Regions from separate parts of the Rhizobium sp. NZLR10 genome, predicted to be linked through region 3. Evidence: riboswitches for the same ligand, from Rfam matches in the RefSeq annotation. Region 3 holds a riboswitch; each other region holds the start of a gene.
What was found. A riboswitch is a leader RNA that binds a small molecule or an ion and turns the genes downstream of it on or off. The one in region 3 is predicted to bind thiamine pyrophosphate.
Positions count from the first base shown of each region.

Region 1 (5,494 bases), on a different contig from region 3:
CGCCCGACTACCGTTTTCACCAGCAAGAGTTTGCCGTAGCGGTAGAGACCTGCCATTTCACCTAGGCGCCGTGAAGTGCGATATATGTAATAATATATGAATGACATACTTTATAACTCGAAGGTTTCTCAAAATAATAGGTAAAGTTCGCCAAACTGGAAATGATATACGATAATATATACTCAATACATCTGTTGCGTTGTTTATCGTTTTCATCGAGTGTCCCGTCATGGGGAGCTACGGTAGCACGGGAAATTCTTTCCCTATGAATGCTGAAACCTTTCCGGCGACAGCATCGTCTGGAGGCTTGCACAAGGAGCACATGACATGGATCATCAAAAGCAATCAGACAAGCGCCTTGGCTGCTCGCATCTGCGGTTGGCAACCATCGACGGCGTGTCGCTGTCTGGTCTGCAGTTGTCACTCGAGCCGCAGGAGGGTTCTGGGTCGACGAAGAAGACCTTTCTCCAACAATTGCTCCTGGATTTTGCTTTCGGCTGCGAGCTATTTTATCCGATCCAGCTATATGAACATCTCGCAACGAGCGAGGGCGACGACAAGGGCGCTAAACCATTAGGTGAGAGTTACGAGTATGGAACTGGGAGAGTTCGGACCGGCCGCCACGTCCCTCATTTGAAATCCACGTCTCTCGGGTTTCCATATTCCAGAATGGAAGCGCCTGCTCAGTCGCCAACTCTTGCAAACTACAACAACAGGTCGGCGAGCGGATGGAGGACATCATGGACGACATGGATGCAACGCAAGCAAAGGACGGCTCGGGCACACGGGTTTCAAAACGTGCGAACCAGCACGGCAGGAACATCGAAAGATGGTAAGAAAGTCTTCAGGAACCTGACCGTTACACGGTACGCGCAAGCCCTAGTTCAAATCCTGCTGCCGCTATCATATACACTGACAACGCTCACTTGTCGGCAAAATTCAAGGGTATTTGGCCCGCAAGGTTCGCCCAATTATACTTCCGAAAGGATTTCATTCTCTATGTCATTATGTTCTGCGAAATGCATTCGCATCGCCGCGCTTGCAGCGGCTGCCATCGTGCTGGGCACCCAGTTCGCAATTGCGCAAGAACCGTCTATAGGGGCTCAGTGGCTGAACACGCCGGTATCTCGGGTGGAAGCGCTTGCGGTCCTCCAGACCCTGAATGCCAATCTCCTGAGTAACGCCAGTGCTACGTTGACCCTTGACCGTTGGTGCGCCGCGCATAAGCTCGCACCGGAAGGTTTCAAGATCGTAGCTCAGCGTGTGGGCGGGCAAGGCAAACCGGCCGATGAGGACATCCGTAAACTTCTGACCGTCGGACCCGGTGAGTTGATCGCTTATCGCCGCGTCCGACTGGTCTGCGGAGATCGCGTCTTGTCTGAAGCCGACAACTGGTATGTACCTGCAAAGTTAACTGCAGAAATGAATCAGGCGCTGAATACCAGCGATATCCCTTTTGGCAGAGCCGTTCAGGCTCTCAATTTCACTCGCACAAACCTGTCTGCCAAGTTGCTCTGGTCCCCTCTATCCGAAGGCTGGGACATGGACGGCTCAACAGCGCATGAAACAAGTTCCCCCGGCCTGCCGGCGTTCCTGCTCGAACATCGAGCCGTATTGAAACTTCCAGACGGCACGCCGTTTAGCGCCCTGGTCGAAAGCTACACGGAAAAAGTACTAGACTTTCCAGTTCCGCGCCTGCTTTCTCAATAGCGCTTCGGTATCTCGGTAGATTTGGCGAAATAAATCGACTGCCACTGCATGCGACAAGGGCGCTTGTCTTGCGGAAGCGTGCCGGCCGGCACGATTGCCCTTGTCCATCGTTTAACAGCGGCGACACGCACGATATCCTGTGTGTAACCTAACCCCGAGCCATCGCAGATTGTCGCTTGACAGTCCCCTCGGCAAGCCTCTACCCTTTTTGCATTCACCAGGGGGGTCCCGGCAAGGGGCTGAGATACTGCTGGACAATACGGCTTTGCCGATTGTGGCGCAGTGACCCGTTGAACCTGATCCAGTTCATACTGGCGTAGGGACGGTGCAAGCGCTCGAAGGCAGTGGATTCACGCGCGGAATCCGTGCCGGCGTCTTTTCATCATTCCGGCTGATGACTGGGTCTCCAATCGAAAACTTGGAGCCTCAAACCATGAATATCGCCGCCACCCCAACTGTCACCACCGGCCCCTTGCCGGCATCCAGGAAGATCTACATTCGGGGGGACGTCCATCCCGACATTTGCGTGCCGATGCGCGAAATCAGCCTGCATCCGACATCGGGCGAGCCGCCCGTTGTCGTCTACGACTCGTCCGGCCCCTATACGATCGAGGGCACCGAGATCCGTATCGAACAGGGGCTGCCCTCACTGCGACGTGACTGGGTTCTCGCCCGCGGCGACGTCGAGGCCTATAAGGGCCGCCATGTCCGTCCCGAAGACAACGGCTTTGCCAGCGGCGAAAGGCTGACGCCCGAATTCCCCGCGCTACGCCAGCCGCTGCGCGCAAAGGACGGCAGTGCAGTCACCCAGCTCTCTTATGCGCGCGCCGGCATCATCACGCCCGAGATGGAATTCATAGCCATCCGCGAAAACCTCGGCCGCAAGGCGCAGGCGGACGCCATAGTCCGCGACGGCGAAAGTTTCGGCGCCCACATTCCCGACCATGTGACGGCGGAATTCGTCCGGCAGGAAGTGGCGGCGGGTCGGGCGATCATCCCCGCCAACATCAACCATCCGGAAGCCGAACCGATGATCATCGGCCGCAATTTTCTGGTGAAGATCAACGCCAATATCGGCAACTCCGCCGTCACCTCATCGATGGCGGAGGAGGTTGAGAAGATGGTCTGGGCGGCCCGCTGGGGCGCCGATACCGTCATGGATCTCTCCACCGGCCGCAACATCCACAACATCCGCGAATGGATCATCCGCAATTCGCCCGTGCCGATCGGTACCGTGCCGCTCTATCAGGCGCTGGAGAAGGTCGATGGCATTGCCGAGAACCTGACCTGGGAGGTGTATCGCGACACGCTGATCGAACAGGCCGAACAGGGCGTCGATTATTTCACCATCCATGCCGGCGTGCGGCTTCACTACATCCCGCTCACCGTCAACCGCGTCACCGGCATTGTCTCGCGCGGCGGTTCGATCATGGCGAAGTGGTGTCTCCATCATCACCGCGAAAGCTTCCTCTACGAGCATTTCGAGGAGATCTGCGACATCTGCCGCGCCTATGACGTCTCCTTCTCGCTCGGCGATGGCCTGCGCCCCGGCTCGATCGCCGACGCGAATGATGCGGCGCAGTTCGCCGAACTAGAAACACTGGGAGAGCTGACCAAGATCGCCTGGGCGAAAGACTGCCAGGTGATGATCGAAGGCCCCGGCCATGTGCCGATGCACAAGATCAAGGAGAACATGGACAAGCAGCTCGAAGTCTGCGGCGAGGCGCCTTTCTACACGCTCGGGCCGCTGACGACCGATATCGCGCCGGGCTACGATCACATCACCTCTGGGATAGGCGCAGCGATGATCGGCTGGTTCGGCACGGCGATGCTCTGCTACGTCACGCCCAAGGAGCATCTGGGGCTTCCCGACCGCAATGACGTGAAGGTAGGCGTCATCACCTACAAGATAGCGGCTCACGCCGCCGATCTCGCCAAGGGGCATCCGGCGGCACAGCTGCGCGATGACGCGCTCTCGCGTGCCCGTTTCGAATTCCGCTGGGAGGATCAGTTCAACCTCTCGCTGGACCCCGAAACCGCCCGCAGCTTCCACGACGAGACGCTGCCGAAGGAGGCGCACAAGGTCGCGCACTTCTGCTCCATGTGCGGACCGAAATTCTGCTCGATGCGCATCTCGCACGATATCCGCGCCGAAGCGCAGAAGGAGGGACTGGAGGCGATGGCGGCACGTTATCGCGAGGGCGGCGGCCTCTATATGCCGGTAGAAACCCTGCAGCAAACGAGCGAATGAGATGCGTGTTCTTGTGAAAGGGGCCGGCGTTGCCGGCCTGACGGTGGCGCATGAACTGCGCGCTCGAGATGCCGAGGTCACTGTGCTCGATCCATATGACGGTTTCCTGCGTGCTGCTTCGTGGCTCGCGGGCGGAATGTTGGCGCCCTGGTGCGAGCGGGAGAGTGCTGATGTTGCGGTACTCATGCGCGGTCTCACCGCCGCCGACAAATGGGAGGCAATTGTGCCGGGAGAGGTGCGACGAAACGGAACGCTCGTGGTCGCCTCTGCTCGCGATCTTGGTGAACTGCGACGCTTTGCCTGCCGCACGACGGGTTATGAATGGCTGGAAGAGCCAGCGATCGCGGCGCTGGAACCCTCCCTTGCCGGGCGGTTCCGGCACGGGCTGTTCTTTCGCCGCGAAGCCCATCTCGATCCCCGGCGAGTTTTGACTCTGCTGCGCACCAAGCTGACGGTTCAGGGGGTCACCTTCGTGGGCGAGAGCTCGCATGAGGAGAGCTTCGACAGTGTCGTCGATTGCACGGGCGCTGCGCAGATCGGCGAGGCCAAGGAGTTACGCGGCGTCCGCGGCGAAATGCTTTACCTTAAAAGCCTTGACGTGGATCTCTCCCGGCCGGTCCGCCTGCTCCATCCGCGTTTCCCCGTCTACATCGTCCCGCGTGGAGACGGTCTGTTCATGGTCGGCGCGACGATGATCGAGACGGAATTCGACGGGCCTATTGTCGCCCGTTCACTGATGGAACTGCTCAACGCTGCATACACGCTATTTCCGGCCTTTGCCGATGCAACCATAATCGAAACGGGTGTCGGAATCCGCCCAGCCTTTCCGGACAATCTTCCACGTGCAAGCCATCAGGGAAAGGTGATCTCGCTCAACGGCCTCTACCGTCACGGCTTTCTGCTCGCGCCAGCCATGGCGGCCGAGGCGGCTGAACTTGTCTTCAACCAACATACCACGGGAAGGAATGCCTCATGAAAGTGATCGTTAATGGCGAGGCCCAGGATGTCGCGGCTGAGACGCTGTCGGAGCTTTTAGTCCTGATGGAATACGAGGGTGACTGGCTGGCGACAGCCGTCAACGGTGAGCTGGTCCATCGCGAAGACCGGTTCAATCGTTCGCTCAACGACAATGACAGGATCGAAATCCTGTCGCCGATGCAAGGAGGCTGACGGATGCTGACGCTTTATGGATCCGAAATAAACTCCCGTCTGCTGCTCGGCACAGCGCGATACCCCTCTCCTGCCGTCCTCTCCGAGGCTGTCAGGCAATCGGCGACGGAAATAGTCACCGTCTCGCTTCGTCGTGAGATGTCTGGCGGCCGCACTGGGGGCGCCTTCTTCGAGATGATCCGCGCACTCGGCGTTCGTATCCTTCCCAACACTGCAGGTTGCCACAGCGTCGGGGAAGCGGTGCTGACCGCAAGGATGGCACGCGAGCTATTCGCCACCGACTGGATCAAGCTTGAGGTCATCGGCAACCATGATACGCTACAGCCGGATGTCTTCGGTCTCGTCGAGGCGGCTCGCATTCTC
Region 1 covers NZ_JABDWE010000009.1:81,796-87,289, forward strand. Annotated here, with positions in the region: gene HJB82_RS15295 (hypothetical protein) at 1,000-1,710, shown strand; TPP riboswitch at 1,920-2,051, shown strand; gene thiC (phosphomethylpyrimidine synthase ThiC) at 2,144-3,961, shown strand; gene thiO (glycine oxidase ThiO) at 3,963-4,937, shown strand; gene thiS (sulfur carrier protein ThiS) at 4,934-5,131, shown strand; gene HJB82_RS15315 (thiazole synthase) at 5,135-5,494, shown strand, end outside.
Region 1: linked by a shared signal. The riboswitch ahead of thiC (phosphomethylpyrimidine synthase ThiC) and the one ahead of thiM (hydroxyethylthiazole kinase) in region 3 are both predicted to bind thiamine pyrophosphate.

Region 2 (5,494 bases), on a different contig from region 3:
GGCGGAGGCTGGGCATGGTGCTGCCGTCGTCGATCGCGCGCCAGAAGGGATGGGCAAGAAGAAAGCCGCTAAGCACGAAGAAGATGGCAACGCCGAAATTGCCGAAGCGGAGGATGTTTGCGGTGGGTCCCAGTTCGTCGGGAATTCTGCGCATATCCAGCCGGAGCGCGAGATGGTGGGCGAACACCAGCAGACAGGCTGCCGCGCGCAGAAAGTCCGCTCCGGCCAGTCTCTCCTGTTGGCGCATCTTGTCCCTCGCCTTACAGCGCCGCGCGCCTTTCAGACGCGTGGCACTGTAACACTTTGAATAACTGCATAATTTTTTCTTATATCGATTCCGATTTAAGAAATTATGCAGTGCCCAAGGGCTTTTCCGCGGAAAACCGCGATGGGCAAGGCGGGAATGGCTCAGGCCAGCAGTTCGTTGGTATAATAGGCGGAGAAGTCCGGCTTCTCCTTGAGTACGGCGCCATTCGCGTCGACCAGGATGCCGTTCGCGACCAGGAAGCCGCCGATGGCATCGGCCTTGGCCGGGTCGAGGGTGCCGATTACGCCGGCCTCGGACTTCAGGAAGTGTCCGTCGATCAATGCCTTCTGCGAAGCTTTCACCAGTTCCGTGTTCATCAGCGCGCCGTTGCTTCCTGATATCAGCAGCTCGCAGGCTTCGTCGGGATGATCGACGGAATAGGCATAACCCTTTCGCGTTGCCTGAATGAAAGCGCGGGCATTTTCCTGATTTGCCGAGAGATAGGCGTCGCTGGAGACGATGACCGTCGTCTGTTCGTCGGGAACGCCATAGTCGGCATAGTGGAAGCGGCCGATCTTGCGTTTTTCCAGCTCGGCGGCGATGCCTTCCCAGGTGTAGATCTCCAGTGTGAAATCGATCGAGCCATTGTCCAGCGCCTCGTAGGCGGAAGTGCCGAGCGTGACGGTCTTGACCTCGCCTTTGCCGCCATCGTTGCGGATCATCGCGGAGATCAAAGCGCTCTCCCAGGTTCCGCCGAAGCCGCCATAGGTCTTGCCGTCGAGATCTCTAGGGCTTTTGATGTCGTCGCGTCCGCCCTTGTAGATAAGGCGCGCTGTTTCGGTCTGGACGACGCCGTAGACCATCTTCACGTCGCCGCCGGCGGCGCGCTGCATGAGGGCCTCGATCTCGCTGCTGATGCCGAAATCGGCGACGCCGTTCGACACCAGCGTTCCGGCGCTGGTGTCGGCATAGGGAAGGATCTCGACGTCGAGGCCGGCGGCGGTATAGAAGCCCCTCGCCTTGGCGACATAGATGCCGATATGGTTGGTGTTGGGCGTCCAATCGAGCGCCATGCGCACCTTTGCGGGCGCTGACTGGCCGAAGGCCGGGCGGCCGGCAAGGCTTGCGGCGATGGCGGCTAAGATCGTCTGGCGACGGGTGAGAAGCAGCATGGTGACCTCCTCAGGTCTCTAGAGCATGATGCCGAAAAGTGTGAGCGGTTTTCTCACGACATCATGCTCTAACTCTATAATGTAGAACAGGATTCAGATTTTAAGCCGACCGGCCTAAAATCATCCTGTTCGAGCGGATGAAGCAGTGTTTGCAGGATTTCGGTTTCGATCGCCTGGGCCGCCGGCGAGCCGAGATCGGCAAGGCTTCTCGGACGGGGCAGGGGAACGTGGAATTCGCGGATGATACGCGCCGGGCGGGCCGAAAGCACGTAGATCCGGTCGGAGAGGAACACGGCCTCGCGGACGTCGTGGGTGATCAGCAGCGCCGTCCAGCGGTGTTCGGTCCACATGCTCTGCAGCCATTCCTGGATCTGTGTGCGCGTCAGCGCGTCGAGCGCGCCGAACGGCTCGTCGAGCAGCAGCATGTCCTGGGTCTGGACGACGGTGCGCAGCAGGGCGGCGCGCTGGCGCATGCCGCCTGATAGTTCGGATGGATAATGGTGTTCAAAACCGGCAAGGCCGAAGCGCTCAAACAGTGGCGCCACAGTGGCGCGGGCAGCGCGGCGGCTCATGCCACGCACTTCGAGGCCAAGTGCCGCATTGTCGATGATCCGGCGCCAGGGCATCAGCGCATCGCGCTGCGGCATGAAGGCGAATGAATGCGGCGCCCGTTCCAGCGGCGCGTCCTTGAAAAGCACGGTGCCGGAATCGGGGCGAAGCGCCTGTGTCAGCAATCGGAGCACCGTCGACTTTCCTGAGCCGGACGGGCCGACGATCGAAACGAACTCGCCGTTTGCCACAGTGAGCGAAATATCGCCCAGCACCTTCATGCCGTCGAAGGACTTCGAGATGTTGCGCAGTTCGACCATCGTATCGCTCATCGCCGCGACTCCTGGGATCGTTGCCAGGGCATGACGAGGCGCTGGATCAATAGCGTCAGCCCGAAGAGGCAGAGTGTGAGCGCGGCGCTGATGACGACGGCGGCAAGCACGAGATCGGGGCGGAAATTGTTCTTGGCGTTGAGGATATAGATGCCGAGGCCGCGGGCGGCGCCGGCATATTCGGCAAAGATCGCGCCGACGACGGCATAGGTGATCGAGATCCTGAGGCCGGCGAAGAAATAGGGCAGCGCGGAGGGAAGCCGCGCCAGGCGGAAAATCCGCCAGCGGCTCGCCTTCATCGAGTTCAGCAATTCGGCGATGTCGCGGTCGGTCGATTGATAGCCCTGCAGCAGGGCGACCAACAGCGGAAAGAAGGTGACGAGCGCCACCAGCAGGATCTTCGGCAACAGGCCGAAACCGAACCAGAGGACGACAAGGGGCGCGATCGCCACCAGCGGCAGCGTCTGGCTGGCGATGAAAATCGGTAGCAATGCCCGGCGCATGAAAGACACGAAATCCATCAGGATCGAAGCGGCGAAGGCGAAGGCAAGCGACAGCGCGAAACCGCCGAGTGTCGCACCCAGCGTCGGCCAGGTGTTTGATATCAGCGCCTCACGGTTCAGCCAGCCCTGGATGACAATGCGCGAAGGCGCCGGCAGGATGGAAGGTTTGATGCCGGAAAGATCGACATAGAGTTCCCATGCCGCCAAAAACGCGCAGCCCGCGAGAAAGGCCGGTATGCCCCGGTAGAGAGCGGCGCGGAGCGCGGCAAGGCGCGAATCCGATGGTTGTGGCGATGTCATCAGCGTTCGATTTCAGGCTTTCGTCGGGCACTGCATAATTCCTTAAATCGGAATCGATTTAAGGGAAAATTATGCAGCAATTTAAAGTGTTACGGCGTCCCTTGCGCGTCTGCTAAGACGCGCGGCGCTGTATTGGCGGAGACCGTGATGTCGAGCGTCACGTGTCCCACCGGGTCGCCGAAGCGATAGAAGGCCTCATGAATGGTCGCGAAGACGGCGCCGGCATCTCCCCCCAGCCGGGTACAGAAATTCTTGGCGTGGTCGAAGGTGCCGGAGCGCTTCAAGAAATCGATGCAGCCATAGATCTCGTCCATATGGCTGCCGGTTCCCATGACGTAGAGCGAGAATTGCGCGGCTGCCGGCTGTCCGGTCTCCGTGGTGGTTTCAACGGCGGCAAGGGCTGATGTAATCCGGTCGGCAAGCGGCTCCGCCCGGCCGGCAGAGGGCTTGACGCCGCAGATGGCGTCGTCGGGCTCACCTGGGCAGCCGCGTGAGACCGCGGCGGACAGCACGCAATGCTCGCCGGTATTGGCGGCGACGACGAAAAGATCGCGCATGGCCGCGAAGAGGACATCAGGCGGGCCGACCAGCAGGGTGGAGATATCATCGGTCTCGATGCGAAGCCGGTCGCGATAGGGGTCGAACGCCTTGACGGCATCGAGAATGATGCCGACGAAATTGCCGGACATCGGATAGAGTGACACTTGTGCGCCTGAGAACATCTGAACCTCGCTCCGCTGGCATTACCCAGATCAGCTTTGAAGGGTCCAGAGGCTTGCGCCTCGCATCTCAGCCCCGGCGATACGGAGCTCCCCTGTTATTTCGGCGGAAACTATCATCGCGGTTTTCTTCCCGCAACCGCAAAATTGCAGACCCGTCCGCGTGGTCGGAATGAACCTGATATGACGGACAACACCCGGACCGAGGTCCTGCCCGGGTGTTCCCAGAGGTTCCGTACCTGCTGGGAACGGAACCGGAGCTTTCTGTCTCAGGCGGCGATATCGGCATAGGGACGATCGATACGGGCGGTGGCGAGCGCCCGTGTCCACCATTCCAGCCTTGCCATCATTCGGCCGAGCAAGCGCAGCGCGTCGTCGGGAGTGTCGAGCCTGCCTTCCGCGTCGAAGCGGTTCCATGGCGCAGCGAAGCTGACCGAATCGCGGATCGTGACGGCGTGGAGTTCGGCAAAGACGAGGCGCAGCTGCTCTACCGCGCGCAGGCCGCCGGAAATACCGCCATAGGAAACGAAGGCGACCGGCTTGCCCTGCCAAGGCTCGAAGAAGAAATCGATGACGAATTTCAGCGAGGCGGTGAAGCTGTGATTGTATTCCGGCGTGACGATGATGAACGCGTCCGCCATGCCGAGCCGCTCGGCGAGCCTGGCGATTTCGGGATGTGCCAATTCGCGGGTGGTCGGCAGCGCAAAATCCAGCGGGTCGATGATGTCGATATCGAATTGCGGGAAGCGGATGAGCTCCTCCGTCAGCCACTTGACCACCCGGTCGCAGATGCGGCCTTCCCTCGTGCTCCCGTAGATGACCGCCAGCCTGGTGGGTGTTTTCATGTGTCGCTCCTTGTTGCGATTGGACTTTACGATTGCAGGAGCAACAGGTATAAAACCTCAACTAATATTGAGGTCAATAGGCGATGGATACGATTCCTGCGACGCCGCTCGGCAGGCTCCTGACAGTCGGTGAAGTGGCGGAGCGCAGCGGCCTCGCCGTCTCGGCGCTGCATTTTTACGAGACCAAAGGGTTGATCTCGAGCATCCGCTCCCGCGGCAACCAGCGGCGCTATGGGCGCGATGTGCTTCGCCGTCTCGGCATCATCAAGGTGGCGCAGCGTGTCGGCATTCCGCTTTCGGAAATCCAGTCAGCGTTCGAGTCCCTGCCGCAGGGACGAACGCCGACCGTTGCCGACTGGCAGACGCTGTCGGCGCGCTGGAAGGATGATCTCGACGCGCGAATCAGGCGGCTCAGCCTGTTGCGCGACCGATTGACCGGCTGCATCGGTTGCGGCTGCCTGTCGATCGAAAGCTGTCCGCTGCGTAATCCCTGCGACCGGCTTGGCAAGGAAGGGCCGGGTGCGCGGCTTCTGGAGGCCGAAAACTAGTCCTGGTTTTCCCCGGAAAGATCGGTGCGCGCCTTTCTTTCGGTCGGTGCGCTCATATGTTAAGGGCGAGTGACGCAACCGGCGGCACTGTCCGCGAGGAGGACGGCTTCGTGTTTCATCCCAGATTGTTCGAAAATCGCAATGTCGTCGTGACCGGCGCCGGCCGCGGCATCGGCCTTGAAGTCGCCCGGCAGTTTCTGGACTGCGGCGCGAAGGTGATTGTCCATACCGGGCGCAAGCCGGGACGGGATCTGCCGGATTTCCTGCTGACCGCTGAAT
Region 2 covers NZ_JABDWE010000007.1:192,906-198,399, forward strand. Annotated here, with positions in the region: gene HJB82_RS13145 (acyltransferase) at 1-247, opposite strand, end outside; gene HJB82_RS13150 (ABC transporter substrate-binding protein) at 409-1,419, opposite strand; gene HJB82_RS13155 (ABC transporter ATP-binding protein) at 1,494-2,300, opposite strand; gene HJB82_RS13160 (ABC transporter permease) at 2,297-3,103, opposite strand; gene HJB82_RS13165 (YkoF family thiamine/hydroxymethylpyrimidine-binding protein) at 3,193-3,825, opposite strand; TPP riboswitch at 3,816-3,929, opposite strand; gene HJB82_RS13170 (NADPH-dependent FMN reductase) at 4,092-4,667, opposite strand; gene soxR (redox-sensitive transcriptional activator SoxR) at 4,751-5,215, shown strand; gene HJB82_RS13180 (SDR family NAD(P)-dependent oxidoreductase) at 5,326-5,494, shown strand, end outside.
Region 2: linked by a shared signal. The riboswitch ahead of HJB82_RS13165 (YkoF family thiamine/hydroxymethylpyrimidine-binding protein) and the one ahead of thiM (hydroxyethylthiazole kinase) in region 3 are both predicted to bind thiamine pyrophosphate.

Region 3 (5,494 bases):
ACCCAGTTGACGACGAGATGCAATTCCGGGGGAAGGGCCGGGCGGATGGAAACGCTGACATCGTCGGCTTTCCGCTTCAGATCGGCAAGCTGTGTGGAGTATAAGCTCACAAGCAGGTCTGGCACCCGTCACTCCTCCTGATATTCCTCTATTACGGAATATATCCCCTTTTAATGACATAGATTTGGCGATCTGGCTGGGCTTGTCAACAGGGATTTTTCAGATGGGTCGCAACGCTGCTCGCCGTTACGCTCCTGCTTTCAAAGCAAGGTAGTTGCCGAACGCAAAAACGGCTCGGGGCGCGAGCCCGAGCCGTTTCGATGGAAGCGTGCGTCGATGTGCGCGCTTATCCCTCGACTCTCCAGAGCGCATGAAAATGCTGCACCGGGCCGTGGCCGGAGCCGACGGTGAGGCTTCCTGATGCCGCGACCGCGCCGGCGAGGTAATCCTTGGCGATGGCGACGGCCTCAGACACCGAGGCGCCCTTGGCAAGCTCTGCCGCCAGCGCGCTCGACAGCGTGCAGCCGGTGCCGTGGGTGTTCTTGGTCGGCTCGCGTCTGGCTTCGAACCAGTGCAGGCCGTCGGCTGTGGCAAGCACGTCGGGGCTGTCGTCGCTGTCGAGATGACCGCCCTTGACCAGCACGGCCGCCGGGCCGAGCGCGCGCAGCTGCTCGGCCTGCGCCGCCATGTGAGACCGGTTTGTCGCCACCGGCTGGTGCAGCAGGGCGGCGGCCTCCGGCAGGTTCGGGGTCAGAAGTGTCGCCAGCGGCAGCAGCCGGCTGGTCAGCACGTCGACCGCTTCGGGTGCCAGCAGGGCGGCGCCGCCCTTGGCGATCATGACGGGGTCGATGACGATGGGGATGCTGCGCCGGTCGGCCAGTGCGGCAACAAGCGCGTTGGTGACGGCATCGGCGATGCCGGCATTGGCGATCATGCCGATCTTGACGGCATCGACGCGCACATCGGCAAAGACGGCGTTGATCTGGTCGGCGACGAATTGCGGCGGCACCAGATGCACGCCGGTGACACCTTGAGTGTTCTGCGCCGTCAGCGCGGTCAGTACCGCCATGCCGTAGACGCCGCGAGCGGAAAAGGCCTTGAGATCGGCCTGGATGCCGGCGCCGCCCGAGGGATCGGAGCCGGCGATCGATAAGACGTTGCGGATCATGCGCGGGCCTTTCGGATTTCTCCGGCGATGCGGCGAGCAGCGGCTTCAGGGTCCGGCGTGCCGCAGATGGCGGAGACGACGGCAAGCCCCTTGGCGCCCGCGTCAAAGACTTCGGCCACATGCTCTGCCTTCAGGCCGCCGATCGCAACCGACGGCACCGGCGAAGCCGCCACCAGCCTTGCCAGGCCCTCAAAGCCGATCGGCTGCTTGTGGTCGGCCTTGGTCGGCGTCGCAAACACCGGGCCGACGCCGGTATAATCGACGAGGCTGGGATCGACGGCAGCGGCGAGCGCCTCGGTCTCGACCGACAGGCCGAGGATCATTCCGGGGCCGATCATCTTGCGCGCTCTCGCCGCATCCATGTCTTCCTGGCCGATATGCAGGCCGTCGGCGCCGATGGCGATGGCCGCCTCGACATCGTCGTTGACGATGAGCAGGGCGCCGGTGCCATCAAGCGCCTGTTTCAACGCGCGTCCGGTCTCGATCATCCCGGTCGTGCCGGCATGTTTGTCGCGCAGTTGCACCATTGTCGCGCCGCCGGCAACGGCAAGGCGGGCGGTCTCGACCATGCCGATCCCGGCGCAGAGATCGGGGTCGAGGACGAGATAGAGCGAGAGATCGAAGGTCTTCATGCGGCCGATATCCTGGCCCTGGCATCGAGCGTTTCGGCGTCAAGCGCGTTCAGCGCATCGAGGAAGCGCCAGGCGAAGGAGCCGGGACCGGCCGCACCGAGTGCTGCCTCTTCGCCGGCGATGGCGAAGGTTGCGAGTGCTGCGCCCGTCGCCCCGAACATATCCTCGGGTACTGTGGCGGCAAAGGCGCCGACGAGGCAGGTGAGCGAGCAGCCGAGGGCGGTGACCTGCGGCATCAAGGCCGATCCGCCTGTGATCCGCACCGCCCGCTCCCCATCGGTGACGAAATCGACTGCACCGGTGACGGCGACGACCGCCTGCTGGCGCTCGGCGAGCCATCGCGCTGAACCTTCCGCCTGTTCAACCGGATCGCGGCTGTCGACGCCCTGGCCGCGGCTCTCGCCGCCGGCGAGCGCGATGATCTCGGAGGCATTGCCACGGATGATCGTGGGCTTGAGCGCCAGCAGACCGGCGACCGCATCGCGGCGGAAAGCCGTGGCATAATGGGCGACCGGATCGAGCACCCAGGGTTTGCCGGCTGAGGTCGCTGCCTTCGCTGCGGCCTGCATGCCGTCGATCCATTGCGACGACAGCGTGCCGATATTGACGGTCAGCGCGTTGGCGATGCCGGCGAATTCGCCGGCTTCCTCAGCGGCATGCACCATGGCGGGCGAGGCGCCGGCGGCCAGCAGGACGTTGGCGGCGATGTTCATGGCGACGTAATTGGTGATGCACTGAACGAGCGGCGGCTTCTCGCGCATCGCCTTCAGCATGGCTCCTGGTGTGGTCCTGGTCTGCATGTGGCCCCTTTCAGGCGGGGGCGGGCACGGGGTAATTCGTACGGCGAGCCGCGACCCCGAGCGACTCCCTCCGCCGGCATTATCCGGTTCAGGTTCGAAGGGTGCTTCTCAGCCCGTCTGTCGACGGGCGCCCCTGTCTCTCATCGCGCTCTTTTTCGCAGAGAATGGGGCGGATGTCATCTCGAAAATGACAGTCCTATTTGTGTGGCATTTACAGCAGGGGCGACGAATAGAACGGCCAACAGTCGTGGATCACCCCAGATCGTGTCCGCAGAGAATCTTATAATAGCGTCTAACTCAAATCATGAAGATCCGTCGCAATCGCCAACCCGATCGAAAACTCCGAAAACCGCACCGTCAACCCGCTGCGCTCCGGCGTGCAGGCCATCGGCCCGACCTCGTAACCGTCGGCGGCCGGGAAGGGCGCTAGCCGCAGCAGCGGCCAGCGGCTCCCGTCGCGAGAGGTCTGGATGCGCAGGGCGCCGTTGGCGAGGGTGACGCGGATCTGGAAATCTTCGAGTTCCTTGAAGGGCTGCGACACCGACCAGTCGGACCTGCCGTCGGTGACGACGGTGCTGAGGAAAGCTTCGCCGTCGGTGAATTCCACGCCTGTTTTTACCCAGCGTTTCCCGTCGAGGCGCACCATCAGGCCAGCCTGGTCGTAGAGGGTGCGGAATTCGCCCTGGATGCGGATCTGGGCGGTGAAGCTCTCTGCCGTGGGAAAGGCAAGGAAATGGCCGCTGTCGCGGGTGAAGCCGTAATGGGTTTCCCGCCAGAAATCGGTTTTTTCATCGGTCGTCAGGGTGAGGGCGGTGTCGTCGGCGTGCCAGCTGGCCGGTTCGTTCAGCCATTTTCCGCCCTTGAAATTGATGTTCATTCTTTTCTCCCGTTCCGCTGAAGCCTGACCATCCGTGTGCTTGGCATAATGCGCAGCCTTCGTGCAGGCGCAGCCGAAGATTGTGTTTTCTCGCGTTCCGGTATCCCGGCAGAGGCATAATCGGTCACCCACGCTTGACAGGATCAATCCAGCTCTTATTCTCTTACAAAAAGATGAATTACATAATTGTGGAACTGGACCGGGAGCCTTCTCATGAAAACACTTGTCGCATTTCTCCTTGGCACCGCGCTCGTCGCCCTGCCTTCGACCCTGCTTGCCCAGGAAAAGGGCGGCGTCATCAATGTCGCGACGATCGGCGAGCCGCCGACGCTTGATCCGATGTCGTCGACGGCCGATCTCGTCGGCATCGTCACCCAGCATATTTTCGAAACGCTTTACACATTCGACAAGAGCTGGAACGTCACGCCGCTACTGGCCGAAAGCCTGCCCGAGATCAGCGCCGATGGCAAAACCTATACGATCAAGCTCAGGACCGGCATCAAATTCCACGACAATAGCGACATGACCTCGGACGATGTCGTCGCCTCGCTGACCCGCTGGATGAAGATCGCCTCGCGCGGCAAGCAGGTGTCGGGCTTCATCGACAAGATCACTGCTGTCGATCCTTCAACCGTCACCATCACGCTGAAGCAGCCCTATGCGCCGCTGACCTCGCTGCTTGCCTTCAACAATTCGGCGGCGATCATCATCCCGTCGGAAAAACAGGACGAGCCGATGAAGGAGTTCATCGGCACCGGTCCCTATATGCTGAAGGAGCGCAAGGCCGACCAGTATATCCAGCTCGTCCGCTTCGATGGCTATAAGTCCCGCGAAGGCGACAGCAATGGTTATGGCGGCGCCCGCCATCAATATCTCGATGAAATCCGCTTCGTGCCGGTGCCCGATCCGAACACCCGTGTCGAAGCCGCCGTCTCCGGCCAGTATGATTATGTCGATTCGATCGCCGTCGAATCCTACGATAAGGTGAAGGCGTCGACTGCCTCGCAGCCGGTCATGTTGAAGCCCTTCGGCTATCCGGTCTTCGTCTTCAACACGAAGGAAGGTGTTGCTGGGAATGTCGAGGTCCGCAAGGCGATCCGCCAGGCACTCAGCATGGAAGACATGCTGGCCGCCGCTTTCGGCAGCAAGGATTTCTATGCGCTCGACGGCGCCATCTATCCGAAGTCCTTTTCCTGGTCGACCGATGCCGGCGTCGAAGGCGCCTATAATCTCGCGGATCCGGAAGGGGCGGCCGCTGCTGCCAAGAAGGCCGGTTATAATGGCGAGCCGATCCGAATCCTGACCAGCCGGCAGTACGAATTCCACTATAAGATGGCGCAGGTCGCCGCAGAATATCTGAAGCTTGCCGGCTTCACCGTCGATATGCAGGTGGTGGACTGGGCGACGCTGACTCAGCGCCGCACCGATCCGAAGCTCTGGGATATCTACATCACCCACAGCCCGTTCCTGCCGGAGCCGGCCCTGATCGGCTCGCTTTCGACCAGCTCGCCCGGCTGGTGGGATACGCCGGCCCGCAAGGCCGCCGTCGATGCCTTCACCGCCGAGGTCGACCCGAAGAAGCGCGCCGCGCTCTGGGCCGATGTCCAGAAGGCTATCTATACAGATGCGCCCTTTATGAAGATCGGCGATTTCAACGCCGTCTCGGCGAAATCGGTCAAGCTCGAAGGTGTCGATCCGGCCCCATGGCCGTATTTCTGGAACGCTTCGATCAAGAAGTAAACATCGCCGCCGGCGCTGGCCCTTCGTGGCCGGTGCCGGTCTTCTTTTCTGCCGCATCTGCAAGGGCTTGAAGGCCAGCATTCATGATCCGCTACATCCTCCAGCGCCTGTTCGGCATGATCGTCGTGATGTTTCTCGTCGTCACGATCGTCTTCGTCATCGTGCGCGTGACGCCGGGGGACCCGGCTGCCGTCATGCTCGGGCCGGATGCGACGCCGCAGGATGTTGCCGATCTGCGGAGCCGCCTCGGCCTCGACCAGTCGCTCGGCCTGCAATA
Region 3 covers NZ_JABDWE010000006.1:242,148-247,641, forward strand. Annotated here, with positions in the region: gene HJB82_RS11980 (GNAT family N-acetyltransferase) at 1-125, opposite strand, end outside; gene thiD (bifunctional hydroxymethylpyrimidine kinase/phosphomethylpyrimidine kinase) at 347-1,168, opposite strand; gene thiE (thiamine phosphate synthase) at 1,165-1,800, opposite strand; gene thiM (hydroxyethylthiazole kinase) at 1,797-2,600, opposite strand; TPP riboswitch at 2,649-2,745, opposite strand; gene HJB82_RS12000 (DUF1349 domain-containing protein) at 2,893-3,477, opposite strand; gene HJB82_RS12005 (ABC transporter substrate-binding protein) at 3,691-5,217, shown strand; gene HJB82_RS12010 (ABC transporter permease) at 5,301-5,494, shown strand, end outside.